Regions from separate parts of the Citrobacter koseri ATCC BAA-895 genome, predicted to be linked through region 3. Evidence: predicted binding sites of a transcription regulator. Region 3 holds the regulator's gene; each other region holds the start of a gene.
The links. The regulator LexA, encoded in region 3, represses DNA repair genes until DNA is damaged. The targets are predictions, from matches to a motif close to TNCTGTATGTACATACAGNA.
Positions count from the first base shown of each region.

Region 1 (6,008 bases), 1.9 Mb from region 3:
CAGCAGGGTATCAAATCCTGGCGGTGTTATCAGCTTCTGAGTCGTTATTGGGAGCGTTAAGGTTACGCTGCCCGGCACTGCATAGAAAAACGTGCGTTATGTCACATTTTCTTGCAATTTATCCCTGTTTGTTTATCAGAACTTCCGTAAAAAGAACGGCAATTATGACTTTCCTGAGGAAATAGTGTTGAAATGCCGTTTGTTTATTGCCGCTTCACTTCTCGCGATGAATCTTTCTTCCGCTCTGGCTGCCGACGTGCCAGATTTTTCTCCCCAGCCTCCGGCCATTCAGGCAGGGTCATGGGTACTTATGGATTACACCACAGGTCAAATTCTGACCGCAGGTAATGAACATCAGCGGCGTAACCCGGCCAGCCTGACCAAGCTGATGACTGGCTATGTTGTCGATCGCGCTATCGACAGCCATCGTATTAGCCCGGACGATATCGTAACCGTTGGACGTGATGCCTGGGCCAAAGACAACCCGGTTTTTGTGGGATCTTCATTAATGTTTCTGAAACAAGGGGAGCGCGTTTCGGTTCGGGATCTCAGCCGGGGGCTGATTGTTGACTCTGGAAACGATGCCTGCGTTGCGCTGGCGGATTACATCGCCGGAGGGCAACCGCAGTTCGTCGCCATGATGAATCACTACGTTGAAACCCTGAAGTTGCAGGATACCCATTTTGAAACGGTACACGGACTGGATGCGCCAGGCCAGCACAGCTCAGCCTATGATCTGGCGGTATTGTCCCGCGCCATTATTCACGGTGAGCCTGAGTTTTATCATATGTACAGTGAAAAGAGCCTGACATGGAACGGTATTACCCAGCAGAACCGTAACGGACTGCTGTGGGATAAAACCATGAATATCGACGGGTTGAAAACCGGCCATACCTCCGGCGCGGGTTTTAACCTGATTGCCTCCTCCGTGGACGGGCAGCGTCGTCTTATCGCCGTTGTGATGGGCGCGGAAAGCGCGAAAGGGCGCGAAGATCAGGCACGTAAGTTGTTGCAATGGGGACAGCAAAATTTCGATACGGTACAAATTTTACGCAGTGGCAAACAGGTTGGCACGGAACGTATCTGGTACGGCGATAAAGAAAATATTGCTCTGGGCACCGAGCAGGATTTCTGGATGGCGCTGCCGAAAACTGAAATTCCGCATATTAAGGCCCGGTATGCCCTTGATAAAAAAGAACTTGAAGCCCCTATTGCCGCACATCAGCGGGTTGGTGAAATTGAGCTATACGATCGGGATAAACTGGTGGCGCACTGGCCTCTGGTGACGCTGGAGTCTGTTGGCAAAGGCGGCGTTTTTTCCCGACTGAGCGATTACTTCCACCATAAGGCGTAACCCCCTTTTCTGACACGGCAGACTGGTAAGAGTGCGAGTCTGCTCACATACTCATCATGATTTCCTTGTGACCTTTATATGCAAAATCTTATGCTGTGTTTATATACAGTATAAGATTTGCCGGAGGGGACATCGCTTCCTTATCCGGCGCTGACTTCAATGCATTATGGAACACCGTCGACCTGATACGCGCAGCGCCATCGGGTCGACGGTGTGCTATCAGTCTCAGTGAAACTATCGGAGGCAGTATGGACTACGAAATCAGGCAGGCAGAGAAGCGTAATATCGCCGGTTTTCACATGGTCGGCCCGTGGGAAAAAACGGTGAAGCAAGGTTTTGAACAACTTATGATGTGGGTTGACGGGAATCAGGTTGTTCCGCTCGAATGGATCGCGGTTTACTACGATAATCCAGATGAGGTTCCGGCGGAAAAACTCCGCTGCGATACGGTGGTGTCTGTCCCGGATAATTTCACCATTCCGAAAAATAGCGAAGGCGTCATCCTGACGGAGATCGCCGGCGGGCAGTATGCGACAGCGGTGGCGCGCGTTGAGAATCATGATTTCGCGACGCCCTGGTATCAGTTTTTCAATAGCCTGTTACAGGACAATCACTACCAGATAGCGGCTAAACCGTGTTTTGAGGTCTATCTTAACAATGGAACGGAAGACGGGTACTGGGACATTGAAATGTATGTACCCGTACAGTCGAAATAGCCCTGTGTAAATTGTACGCAGTACCCGGCGGATAGGCGTCGTGACGGGGCAGTTTACGTGCGAGTCCTGTCCGCTATGGTGATATTTTCGCTGCAAAAGCGGGTACAATTCGTTTTTTGGTCATTTCCAGACGGAGTGCGTGAGTGCGGGCCGATAAATCGCTGAGTCCCTTTGAAATTCGTTTATATCGCCATTATCGTGTTGTACACGGCATTCGCATTGCGCTGGCGTTTATTCTCACTTTCCTGCTGGTTCGACTGTTCAACATCCCGGAAGGCACCTGGCCGCTGATCACACTGGTCGTCATTATGGGGCCGATCTCCTTTTGGGGGAACGTGGTTCCCCGTGCGTTTGAGCGCATCGGCGGCACGATTCTGGGGTCGGTATTAGGTCTTGTAGCGTTACGTCTGGAGCTTTTTTCCCTCCCGCTGATGTTGATCTGGTGCGCTGCGGCAATGTTCTTGTGCGGTTGGCTGGCGTTAGGGAAAAAGCCGTATCAGGCTCTGTTGATCGGCATCACGCTCGCCGTGGTGGTAGGCGCGCCGGCAGGCGACATGAACACGGCATTGTGGCGCGGCGGGGATGTTATTTTAGGTTCGCTGCTGGCGATGCTGTTCACCGGCATCTGGCCGCAACGCGCATTTTTACACTGGCGCATTCAGATGGCGCATTGTGTGACGGCGTACAATCGGGTCTATCAGGCCGCGTTGTCGCCAAATTTGTTAGAGCGTCCCCGGCTGGAGAAGCATTTACAGAAACTGCTGAGCGACGTCGTCAAAATGCGTGGGCTGATTACGCCAGCCAGTAAAGAAACCCGCATTCAAAAGTCGATATTCGAAGCGATTCAAACCGTGAACCGCAATCTGGTCTGTATGCTTGAGCTGCAAATTAATGCACACTGGGCATCTCGTGCCAGCCATTTTGTGATGCTGAATGCGCACACGCTGCGCGAAACGCAGCAAATGACGCAGCAAACGTTACTCACCATCGCCCATGCGCTGTTCGAAGGCAACCCGCAACCGGTACTGGCAAACACGGAAAAACTCAATGAGATTGTCGCGGAGCTGCGCCAGTTGATAAACGAGCATCATGGCAATACCGTGGCTGAAACGCCTATTCATGGCTATGTTTGGCTAAGTATGGAGACGGCGCGGCAACTGGAGCTGCTCTCCCATTTGATCTGCCGGGCATTGCGCAAATAAAAAGCAGATGACGCTCGTGATTCGGCTGCTGCTTCGATTCAGCACCGATTAAGGGTATGATACTGAAAAAGGATAAAACCATTGTCATCTGCAACGGCTAAAAGTAATGTTTACCCTAACGTATAGCGGTTGCTTAAACGAATCCGAATCTCACATTATCAGGGGTGTAAAAATGGAAACCAACAAGCCTTCTTTCCAGGACGTACTGGAATTTGTTCGTCTGTTCCGCCGTAAGAACAAACTGCAACGTGAAATCCAGGACGTTGAGAAAAAGATCCGTGACAACCAGAAGCGTGTTCTGCTGCTGGACAATCTGAGCGATTACATCAAGCCAGGTATGAGCGTTGAAGCGATCCAGGGCATCATCGCCAGCATGAAGAGCGACTATGAGGACCGCGTTGATGATTACATCATCAAAAACGCAGAAATTTCTAAAGAACGCCGCGACATTTCTAAAAAGCTGAAAGCGATGGGCGAAATGAAAAACGGCGACGCAAAAGCAGAGTAACAGCCTGTGGCAGTGGGGAACACCGCGAGTTCCTCACTGCAATTCAACCCCGCCAGTGACCATCTTCAGCAAATGCTGATCGGGCCAGTGTTCCGTCAGTTTTCGTTGTGCGAGTTCCCACTTAATATGGTCAACGTCATGGCGCTGCCTGTCCAGCATCAGCCCGACAACGCTTCCGCTGTGCGCCACATTCAGACCGTATAAATCACATGTTTCCACCAGCGCCAGCAGGGCATCAAAGCCTGGCTTTGGTAACAGTTGTTGGCTGGCGATAGCGCTGAGCGTGGCGGCTTCCCCCATCCGACGAGGGTTTTGCGTTATGCAGGCTTCCTGCACTCTCTCCCATGCCTGCTGCAACATCGCCGCCCCCGCATGCAGACGTTCCAGTCGGAGGATGCGGTGATAATCCGCCGTGCGCAACGTTATTGGGCTTTCGAGGACTAAAAGATCAAGCTGTGGCTGCGCTTCACAAGCTATTTGCGTAGAGGCGTCATTGTGATCGAAAAGCGTCAGTTGACGGAAAATGGTGCTGTCGGTGGGTTCAAGCGAAACACACAGATGTGCAAGCGTGGGTTCATCCAGCGTATGCCCCAGATGGTGTGCGGTTGCGACCGCCGTTGCCGCGATATCTGCGGTACTGCTGGCCATCCCTTTGGCGACGGGAATGGTGGAATGCACTGCGATCCGAATTTCCTGGCTCCACTGCGCAGGGTAGCGCCAGTATTCCAGTAGCCGATTGACCATTGCGCGTGAAAGGGGGCGCTCATCCGCAAGGGGAGCGCCCGAGCTTACTTCCACTGTGCTGTACCATTCGACAGGGCAGGAGACCAGTTTCTCACTGCCCAGAATCCAGCCCTGGATAAGTTCTCCGCATGACGCGGGGCATTGCGCAACAGCCACGTTTTCACCTTTCTGGTCAGCAATCCTCGGCGCATAGTGTCACGGCGATTGCGCTATTACCATGATTTTCCGCAAGTTGCAGTCGGGCAAAATCAGGCGGAAACGCCAAATGTGACCTTGTCACTTAACGCAATCCGCATCACATCTTGTGCGATCATAAGCTCTTCATTGGTATTAATGACCGCCACTTTCACCACTGCGTTTTCTGCCTGAATAAACGTAGCGTTGCGCAGGTTTTTTTCCTCATCAATACTCAGCCCCAGGAAATGCAGATTATGGCAGACTGCCGCTCTGGCACGGGCGGAGTTTTCGCCGATTCCACCGGTAAAAATGAGCGCATCCAGACCGCCCATTTGCATGATATAGCTGCCGATTGTCGCGCGAATGCGCTCAGCAAATAGCGTAAGCGCAAGCGCCGCCCGGCGATTTCCGCCATCGGCGGCCTGCTCAACGTCGCGGTAATCATGCGAAACGCCGGAAATGCCCAGCAGCCCCGACTCATTGTTTAATAAATAATTAAGCTGCTGGGGCGTTTTCCCTTCACGTTCTGCAATCCAGGGCAGAATGGAGGGATCGATGTCTCCGCTACGGGTTCCCATCATCACGCCTGATTGCGGCGTAAATCCCATTGATGTATTGACGGATTGCCCCCCTTTGATAGCGCAAATGCTGCTGCCATTACCCAGATGGCAGCAAATAACGCGTAAGGCGCTGAGCGGGACGCCCAGTCTTTCAGCTAATGCTGTGCTGACATATTTATGGCTGGTACCGTGAAAACCATAGCGGCGAATACCCAGCTCGGTGTAATAACGCCAGGGCAGAGGGTAAATATAGGCCGACTCGTCCAGCGTCTGATGAAAGGCGGTATCGAATACGGCCACAGAAGGCGTTGAGGGTAACAACTGGCGAAAAATATGAATACCGAGCGCGTTAACCGGGTTATGCAACGGGGCCAGTTCGGCAAGACGCTCAATTTGAGCGAGCGTTTCATCGGTCACGCGCGCCGAATCCTTAAAGAACTCTCCGCCGTGCGCCACGCGATGACCCACGCCGTCAATATCCTGTAAGGTATTAATGATGTGATGACTGAGGAGCTTATCCAGCAGCAGGGTAACGGATTCGCGGTGATCGGCGATGGGGGCCGTTTCCTGCCATTTTTGCGCGGATGTTTTCATTGTGACTCTGGCGTTCGCCATTCCGATACGTTCGATTAATCCCTGGCAGATCATTTCGCCCTGCGGCATTGCCAGCAACTGGAATTTTAGCGACGAGCTACCGGCGTTAATCGCCATTATTTTGTGAGACATAAGGGTTCCTTAGCACTCAGA
Region 1 is NC_009792.1:748,015-754,022, forward strand. It holds gene dacD (serine-type D-Ala-D-Ala carboxypeptidase DacD) at 182-1,354, shown strand; gene sbmC (DNA gyrase inhibitor SbmC) at 1,603-2,070, shown strand; gene CKO_RS03360 (FUSC family protein) at 2,214-3,272, shown strand; gene CKO_RS03365 (DUF496 family protein) at 3,445-3,780, shown strand; gene CKO_RS03370 (GHMP family kinase ATP-binding protein) at 3,814-4,680, opposite strand; gene CKO_RS03375 (acetate/propionate family kinase) at 4,773-5,987, opposite strand; gene pduV (EutP/PduV family microcompartment system protein) at 5,972-6,008, opposite strand, start outside.
Region 1: a site for LexA is predicted at 1,446-1,465, ahead of sbmC (DNA gyrase inhibitor SbmC). Genes of this name have one in related genera too.

Region 2 (6,008 bases), 1.4 Mb from region 3:
CATTTAATCCCTATGTCGGAGCTGCCGGTAGACCTGATGGCCATCGACGATCAGGGGCATGAAGTATACGGCGAGGTGAATATCGATCAACTGGCAACCCCGCCGCAGGAGCTGATGCTGTCACCGAAAGTCCCCACCACCCGGGAAGCGGTGCAGGCCATTAGCGAAGCCGATTTGATTCTGATTGGCCCCGGAAGTTTCTACACCAGTTTGATGCCGATTCTGCTGCTTGATGAGCTGGCGCAGGCGCTGCGCCGTACTCCAGCGCCGATGGTCTATATCGGTAATCTGGGGCGCGAATTGAGTCTGCCCGCCGCCAGCTTAACGCTTGTCGACAAACTGGCGATTATGGAGCAATACGTCGGGAAACAGGTTATCGACGCCATTGTGGTTGGCCCGAAAGTGGATGCCTCGGCGGTGACGGGCCGGATTGTGATTCAGGAAGTGCTGGAAGCCAGCGATATTCCGTATCGCCATGACCGACAGCTGCTGCATAACGCGCTGGAGAAAGCGATACAGGCGTTGGGGTAAGCGTTCAGATTTGCCCGGTGGCGCTTCGCTTACCGGGCCTACACACAACAGGCGGCACAACCGTAGGCCGGATAAGACGCTTTACGTCGCCATCCGCCATCGTCAGGACGCCGCGATAAACAGCTCACGTAGCTGATGCAACTGGTCGCGGATCTCTGCGGCTTCTTCAAACTCCAGGTTTTGCGCATGCTGCATCATCTGGCCTTCCAGCTCATGAATTTTCTGCTGCAACGCTTTCGGCGTCATATCCATCTCAACCACACCCGATTTCGCCGCTGCGCGGGACTTCCCTTTGCCCTTCGCTTTGGTTTTCGCGATGTTCTGACCCAACGCCAGAATATCGACCACTTTCTTATTCAGCCCCTGCGGAACGATACCGTGCTCTTCGTTGTATAACTGCTGTTTCTCGCGACGACGTTCGGTTTCGCCTATCGCTTTCGCCATCGACGGGGTGATCTTATCGCCATAGAGGATCGCCTTCCCGTTGACGTTACGCGCCGCACGGCCAATGGTCTGAATCAGCGAACGCTCTGAACGCAGGAACCCTTCTTTGTCTGCGTCCAGAATCGCCACCAGCGAGACCTCAGGCATGTCCAGCCCTTCTCGCAACAGGTTGATCCCCACCAGCACGTCAAACTCGCCCAGACGCAAATCACGAATGATTTCCATACGCTCAACGGTATCGATGTCCGAGTGCAGGTAACGTACGCGCTCGCCGTGTTCTTCGAGATATTCGGTAAGATCTTCCGCCATTCGTTTGGTCAGCGTTGTCACCAGCACACGTTCGTTAATCGCCGCCCGCAGGCGGATCTCAGAGAGCAGATCATCAACCTGCGTCGCCACCGGCCGAACTTCAATGATCGGGTCCAGCAGCCCGGTAGGACGCACCACCTGATCCACCACCTCGCCGCCGGATTTCTCCAGCTCATAGTTGCCCGGCGTGGCGGAAACGTAGATGGTTTGCGGGGCCAGCGCTTCAAACTCTTCAAATTTTAGCGGACGGTTATCCAGCGCTGACGGCAGACGGAAACCGTACTCCACCAGCGTCTCTTTGCGCGCCCTGTCCCCACGAAACATCCCGCCGATTTGCGGAATCGTGACGTGAGATTCATCCACGACTAACAGGCCATCGGCTGGCAGATAATCAAACAGCGTCGGCGGCGGCTCGCCAGGCCCGCGCCCGGAAAGGTAGCGGGAGTAGTTTTCAATCCCCGAGCAATATCCCAGTTCGTTCATCATTTCCAGATCGAACTGCGTACGCTGGGTTAAGCGCTGTTCTTCCAGCAGCTTATTGTTTTCCTGCATGATCCTGCGTCTGTCCACCAGTTCGTCTTTGATCTCCTCCATCGCCTGTACGATGCGCTCGCGCGGCGTAACGTAGTGCGTTTTCGGGTAGATGGTGTAGCGCTGGATAGTCGATTCAACCTGCCCGGTCAGCGGGTCAAACAGCGACAGACGTTCAACCTCTTCGTCAAACAGCTCAACCCGCAGCGCAATATCGTCAGACTCCGCCGGGAAGATGTCGATGACCTCGCCGCGTACGCGGAAAGTGCCGCGCTGGAAGGCCTGATCGTTGCGGGTATATTGCAACTCCGCCAGACGGCGCAGGATAGCGCGCTGATCGATGATCATCCCCACCGTCAGGTGCAGCATCATCTTCAGGTATAAATCGGGATCGCCCAGACCGTAGATAGCGGAAACCGAAGCCACGACCACAACGTCCCGCCGCTCAAGCAGCGCCTTGGTCGCCGACAGTCGCATCTGTTCTATGTGTTCATTCACCGACGCATCTTTTTCGATAAAGGTGTCGGAGCTGGGCACATACGCCTCTGGCTGATAGTAGTCATAGTAAGAGACGAAATATTCCACCGCGTTGTCAGGGAAGAACTCTTTCATTTCGCCGTATAACTGGGCCGCCAGCGTTTTATTGGGCGCAAGCACCATCGTCGGGCGCTGTAAATCGGCAATCACATTGGCGATGGTGAACGTTTTCCCTGACCCCGTTACGCCCAACAGCGTCTGGTGCGCCAGACCATCTTCAAGACCTTCCTCCAGACGACGTATCGCCTCCGGCTGATCGCCTGAAGGTTTAAAAGCGGAATTCAGTTTGAACGGTTTACTCATGGGCAGCTACCTGAAGGAATGGGCGGGCAGGACACTAATTTTACCCGGAGCCGCTAATATTGCCAGCAAAATATACTGGATGAAAAAACAGTGGCGACTTAAGGTATTACTCAAATAAGGGATAACACCCGGCATTGCGACGTAAAATGTAGACCCTGACGAGATAAAAAACCAGTGAGATGCGGTTATCCCCAAACCAAAGACTTTTTTAACACTTGTCAAGATGTGTGATGAAAGATTTGTGGCAACCCGTGACACTTTCCTTACAGCCATTGCTTTTATCTAACAAATTGTTTCATAAGCACTATTTACTTAAGACGCCTTTCGCATCAATTTAGTCGCAGGCCGCGTCTTCTCTCGCTTACGTTGTGTTTTCTAACTCTAATACACAAGGTTATCCACAGGAATGGTGGATAACTGCGTCCAGCCCGTATGGACTGCCGCCTGGCAAAATCGCGCGGACGCCCCTTGATGAGGGGCTAAAAAAAAATTATCGCTTTTTTTTGATTTTTATCAGCTAACGAAACGCGGGCGGCAGGCGAGATCCTGCTCGCATTTTCACCTGTTTTACACCGCCTTCAGGCGCGTCAGGTCGAGATATTGTCCTGTTGATGCACTTTCCGCCTTCCCGGAAAGCCAGGGGATTTCGCCCAGCAGAGGAGCCGTAATCACCCGCGTTAGCGTCGCCATGTATTCCGCATGGCGCTTTCCGGGCGGCGTCACGTCATTGGCTACCCACCCGGCAAGCGTCAGCCCGGCTTGCTGCACGGCCTGCGCCGTCAGCATGGCATGATTGATACACCCAAGCTTCACGCCCACCACCAGAATCACCGGCAGGTGCTCCGCCGCAACCCAGTCGGCAAACGTCAGCGTTTCGCCAAGCGGAGTAAACCAGCCGCCCGCCCCTTCCACTAACACCCAGTCGGCCTGGCGTTCCAGCGCGCGTAAACCGGCGGACATCACCGAGGCCTGAACGGGTCTCCCCTCCTCTGCGCTCACAATGTGCGGCGAGGTCGGTTCCGCAAAGGTGTAGGGGTTGATCACTTCATAGGCCAGCGTCAGCGTGCTGTTGCGCTGTAGCGCCAGGGCATCGCTATTGCGCAGCCCCTGCGCCGTCATCTCGCTGCCCGACGCCACGGGCTTGTAGCCTGCCGTCCGAAAGCCGCTCTGCGCGGCAGCCTGTAACAGGGCGCAACTGGCGACCGTTTTTCCGACTTCAGTGTCCGTCCCGGTGACAAAATACCGTTTAATCACGTTCAATGACTCCCAAAAAAAGCTGATACGTCAGCGGATATTTCCCCTGCTGCTGCGGCCAGGCCAACTGTAACTGTCGCAACTGCGAACGCGTTAACACGCGCGGTTCACGCCCCTCGTGCAGATGCGTCGCCCCAATGCCTTTAAGCGAACGCATCGCGCTGAGCGCATCATCAAACCACAGGGTGATCGCCTGGATCTGCTGACGGACGCGCCAGCCGTGCATCGCATTGCCGATCGCCTCTGGCGACAAAAAGTGGTTGGCATGCCCCCGGTTATCTACCGCCTGCCAGGCCTGACGCAGTTCCGGCAGCGATCCGTGCGCCAGCGAGGTAAACGCCACCACGCCGCCAGGACGCACCACGCGATACAGTTCGCTTAGCGCGCCGCGCAAGTCGCCGCACCACTGCACCGCCAGGTTGCTCCATGCCAAATCAAACCGCGCCGCCGCCAGCGGGATGGCTTCGATATCCGCCGCAAGGTAATGGTGAGCAGCCTGCTGACGACGCGCCTCATCCAGCATTTGCGCCGAGAGATCGAGCGCCGTGACCTCGCATCCCTGCTCTCGCCAGAAGCGGCTCATCCGCCCTGGCCCACAACCGGCGTCCAGAACGTGCGCACATTCGCGCCCTGCCAGCAGCGCCAGCAGCGCGTCCGCACTCTGGCGTTGCAGTTCAGCGTGCTGCTCATAATGCGACGCCGCGCGCCCAAACGCGGCCGCAATCGCCTGCTTATCAACCTGCGCCATCCAGCACCTCCAGTAAGCGATCAATATCCTGCGCTTCATGCGCCTGAGTGAGCGTCAGGCGCAACCGGGCAGTACCGGCCGGAACGGTAGGCGGTCGGATCGCGCTCACCCAGCATCCCTGCTCCCGCAGAGTATCCGCCAGCCGTAACGCGCGCGCATTGTCTCCGACAATCAGCGGCTGAATCGCACTGTGCGAATTTGCCAGCGTAAAATCGCTGGCCTTAACGCCCGAACGGAAGCGCTGAATTAACGCAGCCAGTTTTTCCCGGCGATCTGCGCCTTCCGGGCTTCGGATCACCGCCAGCGCCGCGCTCAGCGCCTGCGCCTGGGCCGGTGGCATACTGGTGCTGTAGATCAGATGGCGGGCAAACTGCAACAGATAATCCGCAACGCTTTCAGAGCAGAGAATCGCCGCCCCGCTGACGCCAAAACCTTTGCCAAACGTCACAATCAGCAGCTCAGGTTTGACCTGCTGTCGCCAGCAGCTTCCGCGCCCCTCATCACCCGTAACGCCAATACCGTGCGCATCATCCACCAGCAGCCAGGCGTTACGCTGCCGTGCGGCACGGTGGATCTCCGCCAGCGGCGCGCCGTCGCCGTCCATACTGAATATGCCCTCTGTCACCACCAGTTGCTGCCCGCCGCACGGGGCGTCCAGCAGGCGCGCCAGGTGTTGAGGATCGTTGTGGGTAAAGCGGCGAAGCGTCGCCGGGCTGAGGTTTGCCGCTTCCAGCAATGAGGCGTGGCTGAGACGGTCCGCGACAATCCGATCGTCTTTCGCCATCAGCGCGGCGATAACCGCCTGATTCGCCGCAAAGCCAGAGATAAACAGCAGCGCCCGCGAATAGCCAAGCCAGCCTGCCAGCGCCTCCTCAAGCGCCTGATGCGCCACGGAGTAGCCGCTGACGTGGCCGGAGCCGCCGCTGCCGACGCCAAAGCGCTCCGCACCCTGTTGCCAGGCGCGAATAATCTGCGGATGGTGACTTAAACCGAGGTAGTCATTGCTGGAGAAATTCAGATACTGGCGTTCGTTAGCCACCAGCCAACGCCCTGCCCCCTGCGTCACCGCATAGCGGCGACGCAACGCATCGGCAGAACGACGCGCCGTAAGCGCATCGTCGATTTTTTGCTGCCAGGTCATACTGCTGCCGCGTTGTAATAGTCGTCTGTATCCGGGGTCATCAGCGCCTGTTCCAGACGCTGTTGCTGTTCGTTGTCACCAGCCAGCACCGACGTTTGCTGCGGGTTCAGCCCCAGTTTGCGGAACAGCTGGAGATCTTTGTCTTCTTCCGGGTTCGGCGTGGTCAGCAGCTTACAGCCGTAGAAGATGGAGTTCGCCCCCGCCATAAAG
Region 2 is NC_009792.1:2,171,730-2,177,737, forward strand. It holds gene yvcK (uridine diphosphate-N-acetylglucosamine-binding protein YvcK) at 1-531, shown strand, start outside; gene uvrB (excinuclease ABC subunit UvrB) at 634-2,655, opposite strand; gene bioD (dethiobiotin synthase) at 3,223-3,909, opposite strand; gene bioC (malonyl-ACP O-methyltransferase BioC) at 3,902-4,657, opposite strand; gene bioF (8-amino-7-oxononanoate synthase) at 4,644-5,798, opposite strand; gene bioB (biotin synthase BioB) at 5,795-6,008, opposite strand, start outside.
Region 2: a site for LexA is predicted at 2,729-2,748, ahead of uvrB (excinuclease ABC subunit UvrB). Genes of this name have one in related genera too.

Region 3 (6,008 bases):
CATTATGCATACGCTGGCGGCAAAAATGGGGTTCGCTCTGCGCCATAACGTGATTGAAGCACACGGGTTATGCCCGGCGTGTGTGGAAGTCGAAGCATGTCGCCACCCCGGCGAGTGCCAGCACGACCATTCTATTTTGGTGAAGAAGAAACCACGTTAAATAAATCGGGCGGCTAATCCGCAGACGCCGCCCAAAGCAAGTACGTTGAACAGAGGGGAGTACGTCCTTGTACTCACGGGCAGGAGAAGTTGATTACCAGCGGTAGTCGTTACGGTTTTCCCATTCTTTCACTTCTTTTTCCGCCTCATCTTTTGCGTAACCATAGCGTTCCTGGACTTTACCCACCAGTTGATCACGCTTACCTTCGATGACTGTCATATCGTCATCGGTCAGTTTGCCCCATTGCTCTTTCACTTTACCTTTAAACTGTTTCCAGTTGCCGCCGATTTCGTCTTTATTCATCATCAAGTCCTCATCGTTCGGTTGTGAATAGCGGGAGAACGTCGCTCAAACGCATTACGTTTTCTGCTGAACGTGAGATTAATTGTAGTCAGTGATTCGGCCTTCGTTTTTTAATTCAGAGTTTTTAACCACCGGACTCAGGCAAACCAGGTCCCTTTTCGCCAGTGTCGCCGCCAGATAAATGCCAGAGAAAGCCCACGAAGCGCCAGAAAAACGGTTAGCGCAAGCCACAGTCCGTGGTTCCCCAGCAGCGGTATCGTCAGTAGGGTGAGCGCAAACCCGGCTGCGGCGACAGCCATGCTGTTACGCATTTCAGCCGCCCGCGTCGCCCCGATAAACATACCGTCCAGCAAATAGCACCAGACGCCCACCAACGGCAGAATCACCTGCCAGATAAGATAGCGATCGGCCAGAAGCTGAATCTGCGGCAGCGAAGTCAGCAGTGCGATGATGTACTCACCCGCCAGCACATAAACCAGCGCAAACAGCAGCGCCACAATTCCCGACTGGCGACACGCCGCCCGCCATACGTCCAGTAGCTGGCTGCCGTCCCGCGCGCCATAAGCCTGACCCGAATGGGCTTCTACCGCATAGGCAAAGCCGTCCAGCGCATAGGCAGTAAAGGTCAGCAACGTCATAAGAACGGCATTCACCGCAATGATATCGCTTCCCATACGGGCGCCCAGTACCGTGATTGCGCCAAAACAGAGTTGCAGCAGCAGCGAACGCAGCATGATGTCGCGATTAAGCGCCAGCAAACGACGGAAGTTCCCGCGCCAGGCCTGTTTCAACATACCGGGAGAGACACCGCGCAAACGAAGGACTTTGCGTACCATCAGCAGACCAATTAACAGCGTGGCATATTCAGCGATGACCGTCGCCAGCGCAGCCCCCTGCACGTTCATGTGCAGCCCCATAACCAGCCACAGGTCGAGAACGATGTTCAGGATATTCCCGACAATCAGCAGGATAACCGGCGCACGGGCGTACTGAACGCCAAGCAGCCAACCAAGCAAAACCAGATTCGCCAGAGATGCCGGGGCACTCAGCCAGCGGATCGCCAGAAAGCGTCTTGCCTGCTCCAGCACCGCTTCGCTACCGCCAACGATATGCAATGCCAGATCGATAATCGGCGTGCGCAGCAGCGCAATCAGCGCCCCCGCGCTCAGCGCCAGGATGAGTGGTTGCACCAACGCTCTCGCCAGCGCTTGCGGATTTTTCGCGCCAAAGGCCTGCGCCGTTAACCCGGTAGTGCTCATGCGTAAGAAGAGCAACAGCATGAAAAGGAAGCTGGTTGCGGTTGCGCCAATGGCAACACCACCCAGATAGACGGGGCTATCGAGATGACCAATAACAGCCGTATCCACCAGACCCAGTAAGGGAACGGTGATGTTGGAAAAAATCATGGGTAAGGCGAGGTGCCAGAGTGCTTTGTCAGAGGATGTGAAGAAAGGCATGCAGATGAGCCTGAGAAAAAGTCAAATAAACCAATCGATTAATCGCCGGATGGCGGCATAAATGCCTTATCCGGCCTACGGTACTATGGGTACATTTGCTGGATGGCGGCGTAAACGCCTTATCCGGCCTACGGTACTACGGGTACATTTGCCGGATGGCGGCATAAACGCCGTATCCGGCCTACGGTACTATGGGCACATTTGCCAGATGGCGGCATAAACGCCTTATCCGGCCTACGGGGATATTTGTAGGCCTGATAAGCGCAGCGCCATCAGGCGTTGTGCCAGCGCCTGATTACAGCCATTCACCGTTACGGATAACGCCTACCGCCAGTCCTTCGATGGTGAAGCTCTGCTCACGCAGGTCAACCACAATCGGTTTAAATTCGCTATTTTCTGGCAAAAGTTCAACTTTATTGCCCTGTTTTTTCAGGCGTTTTACCGTGACTTCATCGTCAATACGCGCCACAACCACCTGGCCGTTACGGACATCCTGGGTTTTATGCACTGCCAGCAGATCGCCGTCCATAATTCCGATATCTTTCATCGACATGCCGCTAACACGCAGCAGAAAATCAGCATTGGGTTTAAACAGCGAAGGATCGACCTGATAATGGCCTTCGATATGCTGCTGCGCCAGCAGCGGTTCACCGGCGGCGACGCGACCGACCAGCGGCAACCCTTCTTCTTCGTCCAGAAGCAGGCGAATACCGCGCGATGCGCCGGAAACAATTTCAATCACCCCTTTACGCGCCAGCGCTTTCAGGTGTTCTTCAGCGGCGTTTGGGGAACGGAACCCCAAACGCTGCGCGATCTCCGCACGCGTTGGTGGCATACCTGTCTGGCTGATGTGATCCCGAATGAGATCAAACACCTCTTGCTGCCTGGCCGTTAACGCTTTCATTCCGCCCCCTGGGTGTATATACAGTTATGCTGTGAGTATATACAGCTAAAGGTGATTTTGGAACCATAAACTGCGCAGAAAACAGGAGTTTTATACCGTTATGGAATCTTTATCGAAAAAACCTTAGCGGAAATGTGACCATAGCAGGAGACCCCAGGTCATCAGCGCGACGAAAATAGACAGCAGCACCGCCGCAGACCCCATGTCCTTCGCGCGACCGGAGAGTTCATGGTATTCAGAGCCAATACGGTCAACAACAGCTTCAATGGCGCTGTTAAGGATTTCAACAATCATCACCAGCATCACAGAACCAATCAGCAGTACGCGAGTAATGGCATCCACATCCAGCCAGCAGGCAATCAGCACACCTGCCAGCACGGCGATGCTTTCCTGGCGAAACGCCGCTTCGTTGACCCATGCGGCGCGAAAACCTTTCCAGGAATAGCCTGCGGCTTTAATGATTCGGGTGAATCCAGTGGTATTATTGGCCATTAAAAGAACCTTTTTGCATTATTAGCGTCAATGAAATTATATCGTTGGCCCGTATGATTCGGGCGACGGCAACGCAGCGCGAAGTATGACGGGATACACCAGAAATTCACCAGACTTTCTGATATCCTTGCAGCGCATTTGCATTATTAACCAGAGGCTTTACATCGTTTATGTCCGGCTGGCCACGAATTTACTACAAATTACTGAATTTACCATTAAGCGTGCTGGTAAAAAGCAAGTCTATTCCGGCAGATCCTGCCCCGGAGTTGGGGCTTGATACATCGCGCCCTATTATGTACGTATTGCCGTACAACTCCAAAGCAGACCTGCTGACGCTGCGCGCCCAGTGTCTGGCGCACGATCTTCCCGACCCGCTGGAGCCGCTGGAGATCGACGGAACGCTGCTGCCGCGTTATGTCTTTATTCACGGCGGGCCGCGTGTCTTCACCTATTACACGCCAAAAGAAGAGTCCATTAAGCTTTTCCACAACTATCTCGATCTCCACCGCAGCAATCCCGATCTGGATGTGCAAATGGTGCCGGTATCGGTGATGTTTGGCCGCTCTCCGGGGCGCGAAAAAGGAGAAGATAACCCGCCTTTACGTATGCTGAACGGCGTGCAGAAATTCTTTGCCGTCTCCTGGCTGGGACGCGACAGCTTTGTTCGTTTCTCGCCGTCCGTGTCTTTGCGCCGGATGGCTGACGAACACGGCACTGACAAGACAATCGCGCAGAAACTGGCGCGCGTGGCGCGTATGCACTTCGCCCGTCAACGTCTGGCGGCGGTCGGGCCGCGTCTGCCAGCCCGTCAGGATCTGTTTAACAAGCTGCTGGCTTCAAAAGCCATCGCTCGCGCCGTGGAAGATGAAGCGCGCAGCAAAAAAATCTCCCATGAAAAGGCGCAGCAAAACGCCATTGCGCTGATGGAAGAGATTGCCGCCAACTTCTCCTACGAGATGATCCGTCTGACCGACCGTATTCTGGGCTTTACCTGGAACCGTCTTTATCAGGGGATTAACGTCCATAACGCCGAGCGCGTTCGTCAGTTGGCGCACGACGGGCATGAAATTGTCTATGTGCCCTGCCACCGCAGCCATATGGACTATATGCTGCTTTCCTACGTGCTGTATCACCAGGGGCTGGTGCCGCCGCATATCGCTGCGGGCATCAACCTGAACTTCTGGCCGGCGGGTCCGATTTTCCGCCGTCTGGGCGCGTTCTTTATTCGTCGTACCTTCAAGGGCAACAAGCTCTACTCCACCGTTTTCCGTGAATACCTGGGCGAGCTGTTCAGCCGTGGTTACTCAGTCGAATATTTCGTCGAAGGCGGTCGATCGCGTACCGGTCGTCTGCTCGACCCGAAAACCGGCACGCTGTCGATGACCATTCAGGCGATGTTGCGCGGCGGCACGCGTCCTATCACGCTGGTGCCGATCTACATCGGCTATGAGCATGTGATGGAAGTGGGCACTTACGCCAAAGAGTTGCGTGGCGCGACGAAAGAGAAAGAGAGCCTGCCGCAGATGCTGCGCGGTTTAAGCAAACTGCGTAATCTGGGCCAGGGCTACGTCAACTTTGGCGAACCGATGCCATTGATGACTTACCTCAACCAGCATGTGCCGGAGTGGCGTGAATCCATCGATCCTATCGAGTCTATCCGCCCGGCCTGGCTGACACCGACGGTGAATAACATTGCCGCCGATCTGATGGTGCGCATTAACAACGCCGGTGCAGCCAACGCCATGAACCTGTGCTGCACCGCGCTACTGGCTTCCCGCCAGCGCTCTCTGACCCGTGAGCAGCTGACTGAACAGCTCGACTGCTATCTGAGTCTGCTGCGCAACGTGCCGTACGCGGCGGATTCTACGGTTCCTGCGCAGAGCGCCAGTGAACTGATCGACCACGCCTTGCAGATGAACAAGTTTGAGGTCGAGAAAGACACCATCGGCGATATCATCATTCTGCCGCGCGAGCAGGCCGTGTTGATGACCTACTATCGCAACAACATCGCGCATATGCTGGTTCTGCCTTCCCTGATGGCGGCCATCATTACCCAGCACCGCCACATCTCGCGTGACGCGCTGATGCAGCATGTTGACGTGCTCTATCCGATGCTGAAAGCGGAACTGTTCCTGCGTTGGGAACACGATGAGCTTGCCAGCGTGATTGACGCGCTGAGCAGTGAGATGCAACGTCAGGGGCTGATCGCCGTACAGAACGATGAGCTGCATATCAATCCGGCACATTCTCGCACGCTGCAACTGCTGGCGGCTGGCGCGCGCGAAACGCTGCAACGCTATGCCATCACCTTCTGGCTGTTGAGCGCGAATCCGTCGATCAACCGTGGTACGCTGGAAAAAGAGAGCCGCACGGTCGCGCAACGTCTTTCCGTTCTGCACGGCATTAACGCGCCGGAGTTCTTCGATAAAGCGGTGTTCAGTTCTCTGGTGCTGACTCTGCGTGATGAGAAATACATCAGCGATACCGGAGACGCCGAGCCTGAGCAGACGATGAAGGTGTATCAGATGTTGGCCGATTTGATCACGTCGGATGTGCGTCTGACCATTGAGAGCGCAACGCAGGGCGAGTGACAATAAAAAGCCGGGTGGCGGCTTCGCCCTACCCGGCCTACATTCTGCGCAATATGTTATGTAGGCCCGGTAAGCGCTACCGGGCTTTTTTTCAACCAACG
Region 3 is NC_009792.1:3,600,412-3,606,419, forward strand. It holds gene zur (zinc uptake transcriptional repressor Zur) at 1-160, shown strand, start outside; gene CKO_RS16540 (CsbD family protein) at 254-463, opposite strand; gene dinF (MATE family efflux transporter DinF) at 601-1,920, opposite strand; gene lexA (transcriptional repressor LexA) at 2,216-2,824, opposite strand; gene CKO_RS16555 (diacylglycerol kinase) at 2,948-3,316, opposite strand; gene plsB (glycerol-3-phosphate 1-O-acyltransferase PlsB) at 3,487-5,907, shown strand; gene ubiA (4-hydroxybenzoate octaprenyltransferase) at 5,999-6,008, opposite strand, start outside.

Region 4 (6,008 bases), 860 kb from region 3:
CGGCATCAATGGCCTCTTTCTCCGTGCGCGACATCGGCGGCATCACTTTACGGAAGCTACGAAACGCTGGTGCAGAGATCATCGACTTACGCATCGGCGTAACGTTAAACGGTACGAGGATAATGGCCAGAGGAACCAGCACCCAGATAGACCACAGGCCAGCAACGCCCAGCGCGGCTGTCCATGCGAGTAAAATCAGGCTGCTGAGGAATAAGCTCACGCGGTGATAAAACAGCGCGCCGAGCAGAACAACCGTTGCGAGAATACTCAAAATCATCATAACGAAAAGCTCCCTTGCTTGTAGGAGGTCTGACCACTTGTGATGATATGGTTGTAGTGGATGTCATTTCTTTTAGCAATGTGTTTACAAAATAATTACAACGAAGCTCACATTGTTGCCGTTTTCACCGGCACAAAAAATCAAAAGCCAGCGGCATTCCTGTGGCTTGTGCTTCTCGCTTTCTGCGCTATCCGGTACACTGCATCTGTCAATTACATTCATGCTGAAGGATATCCTCATGTACCAGGATCTTATTCGTAACGAACTGAACGAAGCGGCGGAAACGCTGGCCAATTTTTTAAAAGATGAAGCCAATATTCACGCTATTCAGCGCGCGGCGGTCCTGCTGGCAGACAGTTTTAAAGCGGGTGGCAAGGTACTTTCCTGCGGTAACGGCGGCTCTCATTGCGACGCGATGCATTTTGCCGAAGAGCTGACCGGTCGCTACCGCGAAAACCGTCCAGGCTACCCGGCGATCGCTATTTCTGACGTCAGCCATATCTCCTGTGTCAGTAATGATTTTGGTTACGACTATGTTTTCTCCCGCTACGTTGAAGCGGTTGGCCGTGAAGGGGATGTGCTGTTAGGGATCTCAACTTCGGGCAACTCTGGTAACGTGATTAAAGCGATTGCCGCAGCACGCGAGAAGGGAATGAAAGTCATCACCCTGACCGGGAAAGACGGCGGTAAAATGGCAGGGACGGCGGATATTGAAATTCGCGTGCCGCATTTCGGTTATGCTGATCGTATTCAGGAAATCCATATCAAAGTGATTCATATCCTGATCCAATTGATCGAAAAAGAGATGGTTAAGTAAGCGGATAATTCTTTACTGTGTTTTTGCCGGATGACGACGTTAAAGCGTCTTATCCGGCCTACATTTGATTTGTCCAGGCCTGATAAGCGCAGCGCCATCAGGCGGTTCAGCGTTTTAAGGTAGGTGATGTATGTGCGAACTGCTCGGGATGAGCGCCAATGTGCCAACCGATATTTGCTTTAGTTTCACCGGGCTGGTTCAGCGTGGTGGAGGAACCGGGCCGCACAAAGACGGCTGGGGCATTACGTTTTATGAAGGTAAAGGGTGTCGCACGTTTAAAGATCCGCAACCCAGTTTTAATTCGCCCATCGCCAGACTGGTGCAAGACTATCCCATCAAATCCTGTTCCGTCGTTGCCCATATTCGCCAGGCGAATCGTGGGGAAGTGGCGCTGGAAAATACGCATCCGTTTACCCGTGAGCTTTGGGGGCGTAACTGGACGTATGCGCATAACGGGCAGCTCAACGGCTACAAATCGCTTGAAACCGGTAATTTTCGCCCGGTTGGTGAGACGGACAGCGAAAAAGCGTTCTGCTGGCTGCTGCATAAGCTGACGCAGCGTTATCCGCGCACGCCGGGCAATATGATGGCGGTATTTAAATATATTGCGACGCTGGCAGAAGAACTCCGTAAGAAAGGCGTCTTCAACATGCTGCTGTCAGACGGGCGCTATGTCATGGCCTATTGCTCGACCAATTTATTCTGGATCACCCGCCGCGCGCCGTTTGGCGTTGCCACGCTGTTGGACCAGGATGTGGAAATCGACTTCAGTTCACAAACCACACCGAATGATGTGGTTACCGTGATTGCAACGCAGCCGCTGACGGGAAATGAAACCTGGCAAAAGATTATGCCAGGCGAATGGCGATTATTTTGTCTCGGGGAGCGTATAGTTTGACGCCAGCTGTGGCTGAACCACTTCATGGCTCAACGGTTTGCTGACCACGTAACGGCCATCAACAACGGAAACTGTTGGTGGCTTACGGGTTTGCTCAAAGTAGTCGTAGCCCGGTTTTAGCTGCGTCCAGAAATCTTTGTAATACGAATACTTATGGCGCTGCATATTTGCATCGGTCATGCGGAAGGGATAGATGCTCACCTGTACGCTGGATTGCCCGAATACCAGGGCGCCGGTTACAAACTGGAAAATCTCATCAATGCCGCTGTCGGTCATGGCATAGCAACCGACGGAAACGCAGGCGCCGTGGATCATCAGATACTTACCTTCATAACCGTGTGCGCGGTCATAGGCGTTCGGAAAACCGATATTAATGGCCTTATAGAAACGGCTATCCGGTTTGAGCTGATTACGCTGGACGCTGTAAAAACCTTCCGGGCTTTTAAAGTCACCCTGGCGCTGTTTGGGGCCTAATCCACCGGAATAGTTGCAAATTTTGTAGCTGTCGAGCAATTGATATTGCTCACCCATCTTGACGTACAGATCGAGCGTACGCTCTTCTTTAAAGATCTGAATATAGACAGGCGACCCCATCAACTGCTGCTTATATTCTTTGCTGACTGGCGTGGTTGGGCTGCTACTGCTTAGCAAACCGGCAAATGAGACGCACGGGATCAGAAGCATCGCAAGAAAAAATGCGATTTTACGCATACTGCTTATTCCTTGATAAAACGGTTACACACGCCAGAACGGCAAACAGAGTCCCCAAATCAGACTAATCCGTATTTGGTGCGCTCACATTATCACCACGGCAGTTTTTCGCAAGCCCCAGGCGATGCGTTTACAATTTAGTTTCTCTTTATACTGAAATTTAGCCGTCAAGGCAGTCAGAACCCGGCGCATTCTGCCGCGGCTTAATTTCCACTCGCTTCTCACAATACAAAATATACTGTATACTTAAACAGTATTGCAGAGGTGAGCCATGCGCAAAATCATACATGTTGATATGGACTGTTTTTACGCGGCGGTTGAAATGCGCGATAACCCGGCCCTGCGTGATATTCCCATTGCTATCGGCGGCAGCCGCGAGCGCAGGGGCGTTATCAGTACGGCAAATTATCCCGCCCGCAAATTTGGCGTGCGCAGCGCGATGCCGACCGGTATGGCGCTTAAGCTTTGCCCGCACCTCACGCTATTGCCGGGGCGGTTTGAGGCGTATAAAGAAGCGTCGCAGCATATCCGTGAAATCTTCTCTCGTTATACCTCGCGTATAGAGCCGCTTTCGCTGGATGAAGCCTATCTGGACGTCACCGACAGCACTTATTGCCACGGCTCCGCCACGCTTATCGCTCAGGAAATCCGTCAGACGATTTTTAACGAACTCCAGCTCACCGCATCAGCAGGTATTGCTCCGGTTAAGTTTCTGGCAAAAATTGCTTCTGATCTTAATAAACCGAATGGGCAATATGTGATTACCCCCGCCGATGTTCCTGAGTTTCTCAAAACCTTACCGCTGGGGAAAATTCCGGGAGTGGGTAAAGTGTCTGCGGCCAGGCTGGAAACGATGGGGCTGCGTACCTGTGAAGACGTGCAAAAGTACGATCTGGCGATGTTACTCAAGCGCTTTGGTAAGTTTGGCCGCGTGTTATGGGAGCGTAGCCAGGGGATTGATGAGCGGGATGTGAACAATGAAAGACTGCGTAAATCGATAGGCGTTGAACGTACGCTGGCGGAGGATATTCACGAATGGGCGGAATGCGAGGCGATCATTGAGCGGTTATATCCAGAGCTGGAAAGGCGGCTGGCAAAAGTGAAGCCTGACCTGCTCATTGCCCGTCAGGGGGTTAAATTAAAATTTAACGATTTCCAACTGACCACTCAGGAGCACGTCTGGCCGCGTTTAAGCAAGGACGATTTAATCACGACGGCGCGTAAAACCTGGAATGAGCGGCGGGGAGGGCGGGGCGTGCGGCTGGTAGGGTTACACGTTACACTACTTGACCCGCAACTGGAAAGACAGCTTCTGCTGGGGCTGTGACTTTGATGTATTGCCGGATGGCGGAGTAAATGCCTTATCCGGCCTACAAATCAGCGTGTAGGCCGGGTTAGTTGTAGGCCGGATAAGCGCAGCGCCATCCGGCATTTAGCGCAGAATTTTACTTCGCCGGAATAGACTTCAGCAGTTCAGTCAGAAGCCGCCAGTAGTGACCGACGCTTTCGATATGAACCTGCTCATCTGGAGAGTGTGGGCCGGTAATGGTTGGCCCGATAGAGACCATGTCCATATCCGGGTACGGTTTTTTGAACAGACCGCATTCCAGACCCGCGTGAATAATCTGGATGTTCGGCGTCTTATTGAACAGACGCTGGTAAGTTTCACGCACCAGGTGCATTACCGGCGAGTTCGCATCTGGCTGCCAGCCCGGATAGCCGCCTTTTGCTTCGGTTTTCGCGCCAGCCAGTTTACCCAGCGAATCCAGCATGCTCACCACGTAGTCTTTACCGCTGTCGATCAGCGAGCGGATCAGGCAGTGGATTTCCACGTTGTTGTCGGTCATGGTCACAACGCCCACGTTCAGGGACGTCTCAACCACGCCTTTCGCTACGTCGGAATTGCGAATCACGCCGTTTGGCGTGGCGTTCAGCAGACGGATAAAGCCGTCGCGGGACGGGGCAGTCAGCGCCGCTTTGTCGTTAGCGGCAGCTTCCAGCAGAACCACCAGATTCTTCTCTTTCTCTGCCAGCTCGTTTTTCAGGATCTCCTGATAAGCGTTCACCCGCGTTTTCAGCGCATCGACGTTATCTGCCGCTACGGCAACGGTGGCGAAGGCTTCACGCGGGATAGCGTTACGCAGCGTACCGCCGTTGAAATCAACCAGACGCAGACCCAGTTCTTCAGCATGATCCGCCAGGAAGCGCACCAGCAGCTTGTTGGCATTGCCGAGACCGACGTGGATTTCGCCGCCGGAGTGGCCGCCTTTCAGGCCTTTCAGCGTCAGTTTAAAACTCTGGAAGTCCGCCGGAATGGCTTCACGGGACAGCGGCAGGTTAGAGGTAAAATCGATACCGCCTGCACAGCCCATGTAGATCTCACCTTCTTCTTCGGAGTCGGTATTGATCAGAATATCGGCCTGTAGCCAGCCAGACTGAAGGCCGAATGCGCCGTCCATACCGGCTTCTTCCGTCATGGTCAGCAGCACTTCCAGCGGGCCGTGCGCGACGTTGTCGTCAGCCAGAACGGCCAGCGCGGAAGCCATACCAATGCCGTTATCCGCGCCCAGCGTGGTGCCGCGGGCTTTTACCCACTCGCCGTCAATATAAGGCTGGATCGGATCTTTGGTGAAGTCGTGTACGGTGTCGTTGTTTTTCTGCGGAACCATATCCAGGTGCGCCTGCAAAACCACTGGCTTGCGGTTTTCCATACCTGCGGTGGCAGGTTTACGAATCAGGATATTACCGACCCGATCGCGCTCAGCGTGGAAACCTTTCTCTTTGGCCCAGCCCATAATGTGTTCAGCGAGCTGCTCTTCATGGTAGGACGGATGAGGAATAGAACAGATTTTTGCAAAAATATCCCACAGCGGTTGTGGAGATAATTGAGACAGTTCAGACACGATAAGTCTCCTTGACGATGTCCTGCAAAACTTTCTTGCAGGCCACAGGGTTAGCAGATTGATTGTCACCACAAGTCGGGCTTGCGAGATGCGATTGAGAATACCACTTTCCTGGTCTTCGGGTAGTATAAAGCACGTAAAAAGAGGGCTGGATTCCGCGAAACACTGGTTTTTAGCGCGTCAGGTCTCTATAATCTCGCGCAACCTGGTTCACCCTCAATTTTTAAGCCGTAGATAAACAGGCTGGGACACTTCACATGAGCGAAAAATACGTCGTCACCTGGGACATGTTGCAGATTCACGCACGCAAACTGGCAAGCCGCCTGATGCCTTCTGAACAATGGAAAGGCATTATTGCCGTCAGCCGTGGTGGTCTGGTACCGGGCGCATTGCTGGCGC
Region 4 is NC_009792.1:2,740,093-2,746,100, reverse strand. It holds gene fadE (acyl-CoA dehydrogenase FadE) at 1-280, opposite strand, end outside; gene lpcA (D-sedoheptulose 7-phosphate isomerase) at 519-1,097, shown strand; gene CKO_RS12630 (class II glutamine amidotransferase) at 1,228-1,995, shown strand; gene dpaA (peptidoglycan meso-diaminopimelic acid protein amidase) at 1,966-2,706, opposite strand; gene dinB (DNA polymerase IV) at 2,978-4,033, shown strand; partial or broken gene CKO_RS23805 (hypothetical protein) at 3,989-4,138, opposite strand; gene pepD (cytosol nonspecific dipeptidase) at 4,152-5,609, opposite strand; gene gpt (xanthine phosphoribosyltransferase) at 5,867-6,008, shown strand, end outside.
Region 4: a site for LexA is predicted at 2,943-2,962, ahead of dinB (DNA polymerase IV). Genes of this name have one in related genera too.